2 regions of the Streptomyces sp. NPDC060027 genome follow, and region 2 is predicted to be linked to the other one. Evidence: predicted binding sites of a transcription regulator. Region 2 holds the regulator's gene; the other holds the start of a gene.
What was found. The regulator HspR, encoded in region 2, represses chaperone genes until heat shock. The targets are predictions, from matches to a motif close to TTGAGNNNNNNNNNCTCAA.
Positions count from the first base shown of each region.

Region 1: lon (endopeptidase La) is a predicted target of HspR. The motif match lies at 6,454-6,472, and genes of this name have one in related genera.

Region 1 covers NZ_JBHWVI010000031.1:35,648-44,017, reverse strand. The annotation lists gene ACFWBT_RS11130 (multifunctional oxoglutarate decarboxylase/oxoglutarate dehydrogenase thiamine pyrophosphate-binding subunit/dihydrolipoyllysine-residue succinyltransferase subunit) at 1-1,263, opposite strand, end outside; gene ACFWBT_RS11125 (ATP-binding protein) at 1,545-2,681, opposite strand; gene ACFWBT_RS11120 (response regulator transcription factor) at 2,744-3,481, opposite strand; gene ACFWBT_RS11115 (spermidine synthase) at 3,595-4,272, opposite strand; gene ACFWBT_RS11110 (hypothetical protein) at 4,724-5,002, opposite strand; gene ACFWBT_RS11105 (GNAT family N-acetyltransferase) at 5,534-6,196, opposite strand; gene lon (endopeptidase La) at 6,495-8,370, shown strand, end outside.
Region 2 covers NZ_JBHWVI010000177.1:3,966-12,335, forward strand. The annotation lists gene ACFWBT_RS32110 (substrate-binding domain-containing protein) at 83-1,207, opposite strand; gene ACFWBT_RS32115 (PA14 domain-containing protein) at 1,489-3,159, shown strand; gene ACFWBT_RS32120 (heat shock protein transcriptional repressor HspR) at 3,226-3,678, opposite strand; gene dnaJ (molecular chaperone DnaJ) at 3,686-4,873, opposite strand; gene grpE (nucleotide exchange factor GrpE) at 4,907-5,566, opposite strand; gene dnaK (molecular chaperone DnaK) at 5,563-7,407, opposite strand; gene ACFWBT_RS32140 (undecaprenyl/decaprenyl-phosphate alpha-N-acetylglucosaminyl 1-phosphate transferase) at 7,555-8,370, opposite strand, start outside.

The DNA of each region.
Region 1 (8,370 bases), on a different contig from region 2:
GAAGACACGGGCGGCCTTGGTGACGTCGTCGTCGTGGCTGGCGTCGATGTCCTTGAGCCAGCGGACCGGCTCGTAGGGGATCCGCAGCGACTCGAAGACCTCGTCGTAGAAGCCGGTCTCGCCGAGCAGGGAGTTCGCCACGACGCGCAGGAACTCGCCGGAGGCGGCGCCCTGGATGACCCGGTGGTCGTAGGTCGACGTGAGCGTCATGACCTTGGCGATGCCGAGCTTGTTCAGGGTGTCCTGGGAGGTGCCCTGGAACTCCGCCGGGTAGTCCATCGAGCCGACGCCCATGATGACCGACTGTCCGGGCATCAGACGCGGGACGGAGTGGACGGTGCCGAGGCCGCCGGGGTTGGTCAGCGAGACCGTGACGCCGGTGAAATCGTCCATCGTCAGCTTGCCGTCACGGGCGCGGCGGACGATGTCCTCGTAGGCCTGCCAGAACTCGAAGAAGTTCAGCGTCTCGGCCTTCTTGATGCCCGCGACGACCAGCTGGCGGTCACCGTTGGGCTTCACCAGGTCGATGGCGAGGCCGAAGTTGACGTGCGGAGGCTTGACGAGGGTGGGCTTCCCGTCCTTCTCCACGAAGTGCCAGTTCATCGACGGCATGGCCTTGATGGCCTGCACCATCGCGTACCCGATGAGGTGGGTGAAGGAGATCTTCCCGCCCCGGGCGCGCTTCAGATGGTTGTTGATGACGATGCGGTTGTCGAAGAGCAGCTTCACCGGGACCGCGCGCACGGACGTGGCCGTGGGCAGCTCCAGCGAGGCGTTCATGTTCTTCGCGACGGCACCGGCGGGGCCACGCAGGGTGACGTACTCGGGGCCCTCCGGCGCCTCGGTCGCCGGAGCGGCCTTCGGCTGCGCGGCGGCCGGAGCGGCCTTCGCGGGAGCCGGGGCCGCAGCGGCGGGCTTCGGAGCCGCGGGAGCGGCTGCCGGAGCGGGCGCGGGCGCGGCCTGGGGAGGAGCCTGGCGAGCCGCGGGCGCCACGGGGGCGGCCGGCGCGGACGTGGTGGTCCCTGCGGCCCCCGCGGCCGCAGTACCCGCCGCACCCGAGGCGGCGGGTACTGCGGCCGCGCCGGGCTTGTAATCGGCGAAGAAGTCCCACCAGGCTCGGTCTACCGAATTCGGGTCCTGGAGGTACTGCTGATAGATCTCGTCGACGAGCCACTCGTTGGCACCGAAGGCGGCCGCGGGGTTCTTCCCGGCGGCTTGGTCATCGGTCGAGATGCTCGAGTTACTGGGGGACTGTGACGACACGGCGGCAACCGCCCTCTTCCGCTTCACAAGGTGATGGACAGCGGGAATAAAGGCTACGCCTCCCTGGCCGAGAAGGTCAGGCCGGGCCCGTCCAACGTCGCGCAAGTCACATCGGAATCCGTGTTTCGGCTGTGGAAATGGCGGGAAACAAGCGGGGTTCCGCTTCGGAATGGGTACGTCGACCGGGGGGCACGGCGTGACTCACGCGGCCCTGTGCCTGATCACACGTGTACGCCGGCGGCGACAGCGACGGATCTTGCGGCTCCGGTTCGAACTTTACGTCAACTTGGCAGAGGAGGGAGTCCCGGAAGGATGACCTGGATCCGGCAGCCCCGCTGGGATTCGGCCACGCCGATGCGTCCGCCGTGCAGATCGACCGCCCAGCGGGCGATGGCCAGGCCCAGACCCGTACCGCCGTCGCTGCCCGGACCGTGCGGCGCGGGCACCCCGCCCCGGTTGAACCGCTCGAAGACGCGGTGCCACTCCGACTTCGGAATTCCGGGCCCCTCGTCCAGGACCTCCAGGGCCAGCGACTCGGGGTAGGCGCCGCGCCGCGCCTTCACCGTCACCCGGCCGTGCGGCGGGCTGTGCTTGACGGCGTTGTCGATGAGATTCGCCACGACCTGGTGGATCCGCTCCGGGTCCGCGTGCGCGGTCAGCTCCGGCGGGGACACGTCGAGGTGCAGGTGGACGTCCGTGCGGGTGTGGCTGCCGGAGCCCGAGGCGATGTCCGCGCGCGCGGAGGCGACCATGTTGGCCTCCTTCAGCACACCGGACAGATAGGGCCACACCTCGAAGCGGCGCCTGCGCAGCGGCACGACGCCGTTGTCCAGCCGGGACAGGTCGAGGAGGGTCTCCACCAGCCGCCCGAGCCGCTCCGTCTGCTTCAGCGCCGTGCGCATCGTCTCGGGGTCGGCCGCCGAGACGCCGTCCACGACGTTCTCCAGGACCGCGCGCAGGCCGGCGATGGGGGTGCGCAGCTCGTGCGAGACATTCGCCACGAGTTCCTTGCGCTGGCGGTCCTGGGCCTCCAGCTCGTCCGCCATGAGGTTGATCGTCTGGGCCAGGTCGCCCAGCTCGTCCCGCCGGTCGTCACGCACCCGCCGGGTGTAGTCGCCGTGCGAGATGGAGCGGGCCACGGCGTTCATCTCGTCCAGCGGCGCGGTGAGCGAATGCGCCACGAACTGCGTGATGAGCAGGGTGGCGATCATCGAGAAGACCGTGATGAAGCGGAGCTCCGTCTTGGTGTGCACCGCGATCATCGACAGACCCGTGGTGATGAGCACGGAGATGACGACCAGCGCGCCCAGTTTGGTCTTGATCGAGAAGGGCCGTACACCGCCCCAGGGGCCCGCGCTCCTGCGCTCCCCGGACGCGCGCTCGCCGAGCCCGCGTCCTCTCTCTCCGAGTCCGCTCATCACATCAGCCCCTCACGCAGGTCCCGATCACGCGGGTCCCGACGTTCCGACGGAGCCCCGGCTCAGGGAGTCGGGGTCTCGAGTGCGTAGCCCACGCCGTGCACCGTACGGATCCGCTCGGCACCGATCTTGCGACGCAGCGCCTTGATGTGGCTGTCGACGGTGCGGGTGCCGGAGGCGTCCGCCCAGTCCCACACCTCGGCGAGCAACTGCTCGCGCGAGAGTACGGCACGCGGCGTGTTCGCGAGGCAGACGAGGAGATCGAATTCGGTGGGAGTGAGGTGCACGTCCTCGCTGCGCACCCGGACCCGGCGCTGCGCGTGGTCGATCTCCAGCTCGCCGAGGCGCAGGATGCCGCTGCGCGGCGTGGAGGCCGCGACCACCGCGCGCTCGACCCTGCGGAGCAGGACGTGCACGCGGGCGGCCAGCTCACGCATCGAGAACGGCTTGGTCATGTAGTCGTCGGCACCGACGCCGAGCCCGACCAGCATGTCGGTCTCGTCGTCGCGCGCGGTGAGCATCAGCACCGGCACCGGGCGGGCGGCCTGCACGCGGCGGCAGACCTCCAGTCCGTCGAAGCCGGGCAGCATGATGTCGAGGATCAGCAGATCGGGCTGCCAGGCCTCGGCGGTGTCGACGGCGGCCGGACCGTCGCCCGCGGTTTGCACGAGGAATCCCTCGGCTCTCAGGCGGGCCGCGATGGCGTCGACGATCGTCGGGTCGTCCTCGACGACCAATACCCGGCGCTGAGCGCCCTGGGTCGCCGCCGTGCCGTTCTGGGAGGTGTGTGTCTGCTCCATCGCCCGCCCCTGAAGTGTGCTTTCCGGAATCCGTGGGGTGATCCCATGACTGCGCTTGACGCTTGAATGATCCGCGTCAGGCAAGCAGGGTACGGGCAGTCGCCGTGCCTCGGCTATCCAGGCCTTACCGCGAGGTGCACCACGTCGGGAACGCCCCGGGCAACAGGGATCTCTTCGGTACGGATCCGCTGGAATCCGGCATTCCGCAAGGATCCTTCAAATTCCGGAGAGGGCTGCGCCGACCACACGGCGAGCACGCCGCCCGGCTTCAACATCCTTGCGCAGCCTGCCAGTCCGGACGTTCCGTACAGGCCCGCGTTGCCCTCGGTGACCGTCCAGCCGGGTCCGTTGTCGATGTCGAGGCACAACGCGTCGAACGTGTCGGAGATCTCATTGACGTACTCGACGAGATCGGACTCGACGATCTCCGTGCGCGGGTCGGCGAGCGCCCGGGCCGTGAGTCCGGCGAGCGGGCCGTCCCGGTGCCAGTCGATGACGGCCCGCTCCCGCTCGACCACCGTGATGCGCCCCCAGCGTGGGTCGGCGGCCGCGTGCGCGAGCGAGAAGCCGACGCCGAGCCCGCCGATCAGCACACTCGGCTCGGGGCGCCCGTCCAGGGCGTCGTACGCCGCGTCCACGAGCAGTCGCTCGGAACGCCCGTCGGACGTGTCCATCAGGAAGCACCCGTTGGCGATGATCTGCAGCAGCGCGCCGTGGCGCCGCAACACGACCTCGCCGTACGGGCCTTGGCGGCGGTCGATGACCACAGGGATGTCGTACGAGGCAGTCATGGCCGCCATCCTGGCAGTTTCACCGGAACGGCCGGCCGGAATTTCGCCCGGGGCCCGGCTCCCAGGGGAACGCCGGATCCCGCGTGTCGTCGGGCACGTCGGACGCGACGCCCGCGCCGCCGCCAACGAGCGCGGCGGGCCGATGGGCGGCCGCGCCTGGGTCGTCGCCCACCCGAAGGCGACGTCGAGGGGCGCCGTGCCGCTCGCGCCGAGGTCGGCGATCGGGGCGGCGGCCCGGTCGGCGATCTCGGGGAGGGCGACAGGCCGTTCGAGGTTGACGCACACCCGTCCGGGCGCCGCGTTCAGCAGTCGCGGGATGTCCTTCAACCCGTCCTCGGGGAAGGCGAGTGAGCCGGCGTGGAAGAAGGAGTCGAAGAGCCGGGGAGGCGACCCGGAGGGACAGAGCGACCGCGCGGCCCTCTGTCCCTCGAAGAGACGTGGGCGGGGCCCGCTAGTTGGTGAGCGAGCCGTTCTGGGCGTCGGACGCGGACTGCCAGGCCTGCATGCCCGCTCGGGACGCCTCCTTGGCCTGCTGCCACTTGATGGCCGCCTGCTGGGCCGGGGGCACATCCATGTCGCGGATCAGGCGCCGACCTGCGGAGAACACGGCGACCGCCGCGATGACCATGCCGGTGCACGCCACTACGGCACCGGTCACGGTGAGCACGGCGCCGGTGGTGACGAGCCGGCTGTCGATGTCGATCGTGTGCTGGGGGTGGTGATGGTTCATGACTCCACCTTCCAACGGCAGGCGGCCACCTCGCATCCCGATCAACAGCCCGAGCGGCCGTGCAGCCCGCGTCGCGGGAGGTGCCGCCCTGGTGGACGGCGAGGGGGTGACGGGTGACCGGAGCCGCCGGCGACGTACGACGATCGTCCGTGCCAGCCGCCGCGCACCAGGTCGGCTCGCCATGTGAGCCCGACCCTGGTCACGGGGGAGACCCACACCACCGACTCGTCTCTTCCGGAGAGACGTGCGTACGCCGTTCGAGGAATCCAGTTCCCAGGGCCGTCCCGTCATCCCCGGCGGGCGCACGACGACAGCTACGGATCCCCGGCGGACGCACGACGACAGCTACGGATCCCCGGCGGACGCACGACGACAGCTACGGCACTCTCCCAAGCCCTTCGAGCAGGGCGGGACCCCCACGCCGCGTTGTCGGGTCACCCGCATTTCCCCCCGTATGAGGACGACCCTCCGCCCTGCGATGCACCGCATCTGACACCGTGCGCTGACCCACCGGGGAGTACGGGACAGCCCTTAGGGCCGGTCCCCGACGAAGTGCCCGCTCAGCAGGGGTGCCTCCACCCGCCACCCCAATGACTCGTACAGCGCCCGCCCCTCCGGCGTCCCCGCCAGGACTCCGGTCCCGGCGCCCTGGTCCGCGGCGACGCGGGTGAGGGTCCGCACGACGAAGCGGCCGAGCCCCCGCCGCCGGTGCTCCACCGACGTCTCTATCTGGTCGACGACCGCCGTCCCGCCCGTGGGGGCGATCTGGCCGCGGGCCGCCCAGGAGCCGTCCGACGCCGTGACCAGGGCGCGCGTGACGCCACCGCGGGTCCAGGTGCGCAGCCGGTAGCCGGGGGGAAGGGCATCGTCCGGGGTGGCGCCGCCCGCGTCCGTCAGGGGCACGGACATCAGGTAGCCGGGCTCGGGGTCGATCCACCAGCCCGCGCCGAGCCAGGGCCGGACGTCCGAGGGCTCGGCGAAGACCTTGAGCCAGACTCCGGCCGCGGTCACCGCGTCCGCGACCTTGCGGACCGGGGCCTCCTCGACCCGGTCGTTCGTCGCCCCGAGGACATGGCGCGTCACGTGCCCCTTCTGTCCCACGTCGATCGTGTACCCCCATCCCTCGACGACGGGCGGCGCCGCCCCGCGCGAGACGACCCATCCGTCCACCCACGCCCGCACGATCCTGTCCACCGCTGCCCCCTGCGCTCGCTTCCGGTCATGTAATGGCCACTACAGGACGTAGACCATTACCTGCCCGGTGATGATGCCAGGGCGGCCCGGCGTCGCGCCACCCCCTTGAAGGGCGCTCGGGCGGCGGCCTCCCGCTCGACCGGATCCGACCCCGCGGACCGCTGATGACCAGCGGTGATGCGCGGGGGGCTGCGGCCGGTCGGAAGTGATCGCTCAGAGCGAACAGTCCCAGGGGAACATTGGGGGACCTTCGTGCATTGAGTCGGCATAGCTCAACTTGACTGCCGAAGGGGAGATCATGGCTTCGACGTCCGCATCACTCACCCTGCCCGTGCTGCCGCTCGACGACGAGGTCGTGCTGCCCGGGATGGTGGTTCCGCTGGATCTGAACGACACCGATGTGCGTGCCGCGGTGGAGGCCGCCCAGGCCGCTGCCCGGTCAACGCCCGGCAAGCCTCAGGTACTCCTGGTGCCACGCATCGACGGGACCTACGCGAGCACCGGAGTGCTCGGCACCGTCGAACAGGTCGGCCGGCTGGCCGACGGCGACCCGGGCGCGCTGATCCGCGGGCGCGGGCGCGTGCAGGTCGGCGCGGGGACCACCGGTCCCGGTGCCGCGCTCTGGGTCGAGGGCACCCGGATCGAGGAGACGGTGCCCGACCCCCTGCCCGGCCGGGTCGCCGACCTGGTGAAGGAATACAAGGCCCTGGCCACCAGCTGGCTGCGCAAGCGCGCCGCCTGGCAGGTCGTGGACAGGGTGCAGCAGATCGACGATGTTTCCGCCCTTGCCGACAATTCCGGTTACTCACCGTTCCTGACCGTCCAGCAGAAGGTCGAGCTGCTGGAGACCGCCGACCCCGTGGCCCGGCTGAAGCTCGCCACCGAGCAGCTCCGCGAGCACCTCGCCGAGCAGGATGTCGCCGAGTCCATCGCCAAGGACGTCCAGGAGGGCGTCGACAAGCAGCAGCGCGAGTTCCTGCTGCGGCGCCAGCTCGAAGCCGTACGCAAGGAACTGCGCGACCTCAAGGGCGAGGACGGCGAGGACGAGTCCGACGACTACCGCGCCCGCGTCGAGGCCGCCGATCTTCCGGAGAACGTCCGTGAGGCCGCCCTCAAGGAGGTCGAGAAGCTGGAGCGGTCCAGTGACCAGTCGCCCGAGGGCAGCTGGATCAGGACCTGGCTCGACACCGTCCTGGAGCTGCCGTGGAACGAGCGGACCGAGGACGCGTACGACATCCAGGGCGCCCAGTCCGTGCTCGACGCCGAGCACGCCGGGCTGGAGGACGTGAAGGAGCGCATCACCGAGTACCTCGCCGTGCGCAAGCGGCGCTCCGAGCGCGGTCTCGGAGTCGTCGGCGGCCGGCGCGGCGGTGCCGTGCTCGCGCTCGTCGGCCCGCCCGGCGTCGGCAAGACCTCGCTCGGCGAGTCCGTTGCGCACGCCATGGGCCGCAAGTTCGTCCGTGTCGCCCTCGGCGGCGTACGGGACGAGGCCGAGATCCGCGGACACCGCCGTACGTACGTCGGCGCGCTGCCCGGCCGGATCGTCCGCGCCATCAAGGAGGCCGGGTCGATGAACCCGGTGGTCCTGCTCGACGAGATCGACAAGGTCGGCTCCGACTTCCGGGGCGACCCGGCTGCGGCGCTGCTCGAAGTCCTCGACCCGGCGCAGAACCACACCTTCCGCGACCACTACCTGGAGGTCGAACTCGACCTCTCCGACGTCGTGTTCCTGGCCACGGCCAATGTGCTCGAAGCCATCCCGGAGGCCCTGCTCGACCGCATGGAGCTGGTCCGCCTCGACGGCTACACCGAGGACGAGAAGGTCGTCATCGCCCGGGACCACCTGCTGCCGCGTCAGCTGGAGCGGGCCGGTCTCGAGAAGGACGAGGTCGTCCTCGCGGAGAGCGCGCTGCGCAGGCTCGCCGGGGAGTACACCCGGGAAGCGGGCGTGCGCAATCTGGAGCGGGGCATCGCCCGGCTGCTGCGCAAGGTCGCGGCCCAGCACGAACTGGGCGAGCGGGAGCTGCCGTTCACGGTGACCGACGCCGACCTGCGCGGGCTCATCGGGCGCCCGCACCATGTGCCCGAGTCCGCTCAGGACCCGGCCGAGCGCCGTACGGCGGTGCCCGGTGTCGCCACCGGTCTGGCCGTGACCGGCGCGGGCGGTGACGTCC
Region 2 (8,370 bases):
CACGACGGCGAGGACCCGTGCCGACCGCCTCGCCCCGAGACGGTGCGGTGAGCGCCCGGCCGGGGCGCCCCGGCCGGGCGACCTACTTGAGACCGATCGCGGCGCAGGCCGCCTTGTACGGTGCCACGCAGATCTGCTTGACGTTGTAGATGCTGTCCTGGATGACCGTGTCCTCGATGTTGTCCTTGGTCAGACCCACCACGGGCACGAGCTGGGCCGGGATGTCCTTGTCCGTGGGGCTGCTGACCTTGTCACGGGTGAGGGCGTCGAACTCGATCGAGCGGCCCTGGACCTTGGCGACCGCCATCTCGGCGGCGGCGCTGGCCTCCTGCGGGTACGACTTGTACACGCTCATGAACTGGTCGCCCTTGATGATCCGCTGCACGGCGATGAGCTCGGAGTCCTGGCCGGTGACCGGCGGCACCTTGCTGACGCCCGCGCTCTTGAGGGAGTCGATGACCGCGCCCGCGATGCCGTCGTTGGCGGAGTAGACACCGGCGATGTTGCTCAGGCCGACGGCCTGGATGGACGTCTCCATGTTGGCCTTGGCGTTGACCGGGTTCCAGTCCTTGGTGTCGTACTTCTTGGCGATGATCACCTTGTCCTCGAGCTCACTGAGGGCACCGGCCTTGAACTGCGCCGCGTTCGGGTCGGTCGGCGAGCCGTTCATCATGATGATCTTCTTCGAGCCGGGGTTGGGGCCCAGCGCGGCAACCAGGGCCTTGCCCTGGACCTGACCGACCAGCTCGTTGTCGAAGGAGATGTACGCGTCGATCGGGCCCTGCGCCAGACGGTCGTAGGCGATGACCGGGATACCGGCGTCCTTGGCCTTGCGCACGCCCTTCGCGATGGAGACCGAGTCCACCGCGTCCACCAGGATGACGTCGACCTTGTCGTCCACCATCTGCTGGAGCTGGCGGAGCTGCTTGGCGGCGTCCTGCTCGGCGTTGGCGTAGGCGACGGTGCCCTTCTTCTCGGTGAGCTTCTTCACCTGCTCCGCGATGATCGGGTAGTCGAACTTCTCGTAACGGGTGTTCTCCTTCTCCGGAAGGAGCAGACCCACCGTGATGTCGTCGCCCTTCGTGGGGCTGGCCTTGGTGTCGCTTCCACCGAGCCCGCCCGCGCCGCAGCCGACGAGTGTGATGGCCATGGCGGACGACGCCAGGGATATGACGGTACGGCGGAGGCCGGTGTTACGAGTGTTCACATCAGGTGCCTTCCGGGCGAGGTTGCAGCATTGCGACCCAGGTGGCTGAAAGCCAACGCGGCGATCACCTCAGCGTCAAGGAGTAACCACTTAACGAGATGGCAACGGCGTTTCGTGTTCCACAAGTGAACACGACGGGAAGAGACTACGCCCAACCTTCGAGCAATCCCCTCAGCTTCACCTTCTGTCATTCACGTGTACAACCAACTCCCGCTCCCGGGAGTCGTGATCGTCAACGGTTTTTAACCGCTGTTGACGATCGGGCGGACCAGAAGGAACGCATGAACAGAGCCATCAGCACGACGGGCACGCTCTCCTCGGTCCTCGTGCTCGCCACCGCGGGCGGACTGCTCACCGCGGCCGGCACCGCCTCCTCCGCAGTGACGAACTGCACATCGCCCGTTTATAAGCGGCAGTTCTATGCGAACACCACATTCTCGGGCACACCGAAGAAGACGGACTGCGACTCCGCGATCGACCAGAACTGGGGTTCCGGCGCGCCCGCCCCGGGCCTGCCCGCCAACGGCTTCGGCGTCCGCTGGACAGTGACCCGGGATTTCGGCTCGGGCGGCCCCTTCACCCTCCTCGTGACGGCGCAGGACGGAATACGGGTCTATCTGGACGAGGAGCCCAAGGTCGACCTCTGGAAGAACGTTCCGGCCACCCGGTCCAAAACGGTCAACCTCGCCATTCCACACGGAAAGCACACTCTGCGCATCGACTTCGTCAATTGGACGGGAAAGGCAAATGTCACCTTCGCCTACAAACCCGTCACTTCCGCCGCTATCGACAAGATCAAGCCACTTGTGCCGACCGGCTCTTCGGCGACGTACGACACCGTCACGGGCAAGGCCAAGGTCTCCTGGTCGAAGAACAAGGAGATGGACCTCGCGGGCTACCGCGTCTACCGCCGCCTCAAGAACAGCACCACCTGGACACGGCTGACCACGACGACCGCCACCTCGTACACCGACACGACCCTCCCGGTGACCGGCGTGACCTATGACTACGAGGTCCGTGCCTACGACAAGGCGGGCAACGAGTCCGAGGGGACGACGGCCCGCTCGGTGACCACCGCCGACCGGACGGTGCCCGCGCGCGTCACCGGTCTGTCGGGTCAGGGCACCACCGCGGGCAACGCCCTGACGTGGTCGGCCTCTTCGGCGGACGTCGACCACTACCAGGTGTGGGCCGCACCGCTCGGGCAGAGCGACCCCGACGGGCCCGAGCCCGTGTTCGGGACGTCCTACACGGACCCGATCGCGGAGGTGGGGACCGACTACAGGTACACCGTCCAGGCCGTCGACGGCGCCGGGAACATCTCGCCCGTCTCCGAGGGCGTGACGGTCATGCGCCCCGAGGAGTCCACGGCGCCCGCGCCGTCCGCGCTCCGGGGCACTGCCGCCGACGCGTCCACCCAGGTCACCTGGACCCTGGCGAAGGACCCCGACGCGATGGTCACCGGGTTCCACGTCTATCGCCGTACGTCCGCTCAGGGCGCGTGGACCCTGGTGGGCGGCGCCGGGGCGACGGACACCTCCTACGGGGACACCTCCGCCCCGCAGGGCACCGCGTTCTACTACGTCGCCTCGGTCGACGACGGGGGCGCGGAGTCGGTGCCCTCCGCGCAGGCCGCCGTCGACCGTCTGACGCCGGCCACCGCCACCGGGCCCGCCGCGCCGCGGCTGACCGTGGTCTCCGAGGGAGGAACCCGCTTCCCCATCACCCTCGGCGTACGGCCCGGGACGGGTGACGAGGGACGGCCGCTGAAGGGGTACTCCTGGGACATCTCCGGAGCCTGCGGCTCCAGCGGCACCCGGTTCACGGACTCGGACAGCATCGCCTGGACCCCGCGGTACACGGGTCCCTGCACGGTCTCCGTGCGCGCCGTGGACGTGTACGGCCGGGTGGGTGAGCGGGAGGCCTCGGTCGAGGTCATGGTCAACCGTTAGACGCGTGACGACACACGAAGGGGCCCGGAGGTCGATGACCTCCGGGCCCCTTGAGGTGTTCGGGTCCTACTCGGACGACCGCTTCGGTCGCCACACCACCAGCGCGCTGGTCTGCTGGACCTCCTGGTACGGGACCAGGTCGCGACGGTACGAGGCGTGCACGGCGGCCTCGCGCTGCTGCATGGCGGCCGCGGCGCCGTCGAGGGCCGACTCCAGCTCCGCCACGCGGGACTGGAGCGCGGCCACCTGGTTCTCCAGCTCGATGATGCGCTTGATGCCGGCCAGGTTGATGCCCTCGTCCTGCGACAACTGCTGGACGGCGCGCAGCAGTTCGATGTCACGGGCCGAGTAGCGGCGGCCCCGCCCGGCCGTGCGGTCGGGAGAGACCAGACCCAGCCGGTCGTACTGACGCAGGGTCTGCGGATGCAGTCCGGAGAGCTGGGCCGCCACCGAGATGACGTAGACCGGTGTCTCCTCGGTCAGTTCGTACGGGTTGCGCCGACGCCCGGTCGTATCCATGGCTCCGTCATGCTCCCTTCGCGGCCTGGAACAGCTCCGCCCGCGGATCCTCACCCGCGGTCGCCTCGCGATACGCCTCCAGGGCGTCACGAGCCTTGCCCGACACGTCCTGGGGGACCGCCACTTCGACGGTGACGAGGAGATCGCCCCGGGTGCCGTCCTTGCGGACCGCGCCCCTTCCCCGGGCGCGCATGGTGCGTCCATTGGGCGTGCCCGGCGGCAGCTTCAGGGTCACCGCGGGTCCGCCCAGCGTCGGCACCTTCACCTCTCCACCGAGCGCCGCCTCCGTGAAGGTGACGGGCACGGTGACGGTGAGGTTGTCGCCCTTGCGGCCGAAGACCGGGTGGGCGTCCACATGGACGGTGACGTACAGGTCGCCGGACGGGCCGCCCCGTTCGCCGGGCGCGCCCTTGCCGCGCAGCCGGATCCGCTGCCCGTCGGTGACCCCCGCCGGGATGCGGACCTGCATCGTGCGGGACGACTTGGCGCGGCCGCTGCCCGTGCACTCCATGCAGGGGTGCTCGGCGATGAGGCCGCGGCCCTTGCAGTCCGGGCAGGGGTCCGTCAGCGAGAACCCGCCACCGGAGCCCCGTGCCACCTGGCCGGTGCCGACACAGGTCGGGCACACGCGCGGTGTGCCGTTCTTGTCGCCGGTGCCGGAGCAGGCCTTGCACGGCTGCTGCGAGGTCATGCGCAGCGGAACGGTCGCGCCGTCCACCGCCTCCGTGAAGGACAGCGTGACCTCGGTGTCGATGTCCTGGCCACGCCGGGGCTGCGTACGCGTCCCCGTGGTGGCGCCGCCGCGGTTGAACAGGCCGCCGAAGACGTCCCCGATGCCGCCGCCGAAGCCGCCGGCTCCTCCCGCTCCCTGGCCCTGGGCACCGCCTCCGAAGAGGTCGCCCAGGTCGAAGTTGAAGTTGCCGCCGCCCGCGCCGGGACCCGGCCGGAAGCCACCGTTGCCGAAGAGGGCGCGTGCCTCGTCGTACTCCTTGCGCTTCTTGGGGTCGCCGAGGACGTCGTTCGCCTCGGAGATCTCCTTGAAGCGATCCTCGGCCTTGGTGTTGCCCTTGTTGGCGTCCGGGTGGAACTCGCGGGCGAGCTTCCGGTACGCCTTCTTGATCTCGGCCTCGGTGGCGTCCTTGGGGACGCCGAGGACCTTGTAGAAGTCCTTCTCGATGAAGTCCTTGGTGCTCATCCCCGACGTCCCTCCTTCCTCATCCGGTCAAGCTCAGCCCTCGTCCGGGCCACCGGTCTCCTTGTCCTCGACCGCCTCGGCCGATTCCTCGGCCTTGACCGTCTGCGCCCCGGGCTGCGGTTCGGCGACGGCCACCCGCGCGGGGCGGATGGTGCGCTCGCCGAAGCGATACCCCGGCTGCAGAATCGCCACGCACGTCGTCTCCGTGACGTCCGGCGCGTACGAGTGCATCAGGGCCTCGTGGATCGTCGGGTCGAAGGGCTCGCCCTCCTTGCCGAACTGCTGGAGCCCCATCTTCGCCGCGACGGTCTCGAGGGACTCGGCGACGGACTTGAATCCGCCGACGAGCTCGCCGTGGTCCCGCGCGCGGCCGATGTCGTCGAGCACGGGCAGGAGCTCGGTCAGGAGGCTCGCCACGGCGACCTCCTTGACCGCGATCCGGTCGCGCTCGACACGGCGGCGGTAGTTCTGGAACTCGGCCTGGAGCCGCTGGAGGTCCGCGGTGCGCTCGGTGACTGCCGTGCGTGCCTGGTCCAGCTGGGCCGTCAGGCCGACCAACTGTGCTGCTACGTCCCCGTCCGGGGCCGCCGCCCCCTCCGCAGAGGGGGTGGCGGACTGCGGCTCGGCGTCGTCAGAGGTGGCGCCGGAAGGGACGTCGGGCTGCTCTTCGAAGCCCGGGGTCTCCTCCGTCACGCGGCACCGTCCTTGCGGTCCTCGTCGACGATCTCGGCGTCGACGACGTCGTCGTCGGCCCTCGGGGCCTCGGCACCGGGAGCGTCGCCGCCCGCCGCCTGCGCGGCCTGGGCGTCGGCGTACATGGCCTGGCCCAGCTTCTGCGAGACCGCGGCGACCTTCTCGGTGGCGGTACGGATCTCGGCGGTGTCCTCGCCCTTGAGCGCGGCCTTCAGCTCCTCGACGGAGGCCTCGACCTCGGTCTTGACGTCACCGGGGACCTTGTCCTCGTTGTCCTTGAGGAACTTCTCCGTCTGGTAGACGAGCTGCTCGCCCTGGTTGCGGGTCTCGGCGGCCTCGCGGCGGGCGTGGTCCTCCTCCGCGTACTTCTCGGCCTCCTGGCGCATCCGGTCGACCTCGTCCTTCGGCAGCGAGGAGCCGCCGGTGACGGTCATCTTCTGCTCCTTGCCCGTGCCCAGGTCCTTCGCGGTCACGTGCATGATGCCGTTGGCGTCGATGTCGAAGGCGACCTCGATCTGCGGGACGCCACGCGGGGCCGGCGGCAGACCGGTCAGCTCGAACATCCCGAGCTTCTTGTTGTACGCCGCGATCTCGCGCTCGCCCTGGTAGACCTGGATCTGGACGGACGGCTGGTTGTCCTCGGCCGTCGTGAAGATCTCGGAGCGCTTGGTCGGGATCGTGGTGTTGCGCTCGATGAGCTTGGTCATGATCCCTCCCTTGGTCTCGATACCGAGGGACAGCGGGGTCACGTCGAGGAGCAGGACGTCCTTGACCTCACCCTTGAGGACACCGGCCTGGAGTGCGGCGCCGATGGCGACGACCTCGTCCGGGTTCACACCCTTGTTGGCCTCGTTGCCACCGGTCAGCTCCTTGACGAGCTCGGCGACGGCGGGCATACGGGTGGAGCCGCCCACGAGAACGACGTGGTCGATCTCGGAGAGGTTGATGCCGGCGTCCTTGATGACGTTGTGGAACGGCGTCTTGCAGCGCTCCAGAAGGTCGGCCGTCAGCTGCTGGAACTGGGCGCGCGTGAGCTTCTCGTCCAGGTGCAGCGGGCCCTCGGCGGACGCCGTGATGTAGGGCAGGTTGATCGAGGTCTCGGTGGACGAGGACAGCTCGATCTTCGCCTTCTCAGCGGCCTCGCGGAGGCGCTGGAGGGCCATCTTGTCCTTGGACAGGTCCACGCCGTGACCGGCCTGGAACTGCTTGACCAGGTAGTCCATGACCCGCTGGTCCCAGTCGTCACCACCGAGGTGGTTGTCACCGTTGGTGGCCTTCACCTCGACGACGCCGTCACCGATCTCCAGGAGGGACACGTCGAAGGTGCCGCCACCGAGGTCGAAGACGAGGATCGTCTGGTCGTCCTTGTCGAGGCCGTACGCCAGGGCCGCGGCGGTGGGCTCGTTCACGATGCGCAGGACGTTCAGGCCCGCGATCTCGCCGGCCTCCTTCGTCGCCTGACGCTCGGAGTCGTTGAAGTACGCCGGGACGGTGATGACCGCGTCGGCCACCTTCTCGCCCAGGTACGCCTCGGCGTCACGCTTCAGCTTCTGCAGGATGAAGGCGCTCATCTGCTGCGGGTTGAAGCTCTTCCCGTCGAGCTCGATCTTCCAGTCCGTGCCCATGTGACGCTTCACCGAACGGATGGTCCGGTCCACGTTCGTGACCGCCTGGCGCTTGGCGACCTCGCCGACGAGCACCTCACCGTTCTTCGCGAAGGCGACGACGGACGGCGTGGTCCTGGCGCCCTCGGCGTTGGTGATGACGGTGGGCTCGCCGCCCTCCAGAACGCTGACGACAGAGTTCGTCGTGCCCAGGTCGATGCCGACCGCACGTGCCATTTCGATTCCTCCAGCAATGACTTGAGTGGAACGGACTCAAGTGTGCACGACGTCCGCCTCTCGGTCAACAGACCTGAGTCGTAGGGGCTCAACTCTTATCCGTTCCTTACACGCAGGTAGCCTCTGGCCTGCGGTTTTCTCTCAGCGTCAGTGCACCCTCACCGCGTCCGGAGCCGCCCGGCGGGGTCTCCCCGGCCGGTACGCGGATCTCGGGACGGGTCCCCCGGGGGAGGGAATCGCATGCGGAGGGGTACGGCGCGAGCGGGGCCCCGGACGAACGGCCCCCGCGACGGCGACCAGCGCCACGGCACCGGCCACCCACCAGGCGGCCCCCGCCCCCAGCCACCCCAGATCGATGAGCAGCCCGACGAGCGCACCCGCGAACGCGGCGAGCCCTGTCACGACCAGGACCCCCTGCCGGGTCAGCCCCGCCCGCCGCAGCCGGTGCACCAGATGGTCCGGCGCGGGCCGCAGCAGCGGTCTCCCCGCCCGCCGCCGCGACACGAGGACCAGGACGGCGTCGGCGCTGGCCACGGCCGTCAGCGCGAACCCGGCACCGAAGCCGGGCCCCGCGGGCCGCTCCGCGTGCACCAGCACGACCGCCGAGGCCAGCACGAACCCGGCGAACAGCGACCCGCACCGGCCCGGCGCGATCCGGGCCGGCGGCCATCCGTGCATCAGAAGGCCGGTGAGGGCGGCGGCCAGCACGCTGAGCAGCGCCGCGAGCCCGTCCATGACCTCGGCCGCCGCGCACCCGCTGAGCGCGAACGCGGTGATCACGCCGACCGTCCCCATCACCCCGTCGGCATGGTCGAGGGAGCGGAAGGCGTGCGTCACGAGGACGACCCAGACGACGGCCAGCACCCCTCCCGGCACGCCGAGTTCGTCATGGGGAACGGTCAGCGCGGCGGCCGCGGCGACTCCGGCCACGCACACGACCGGGGGCACGGGGAGCAGATCGGC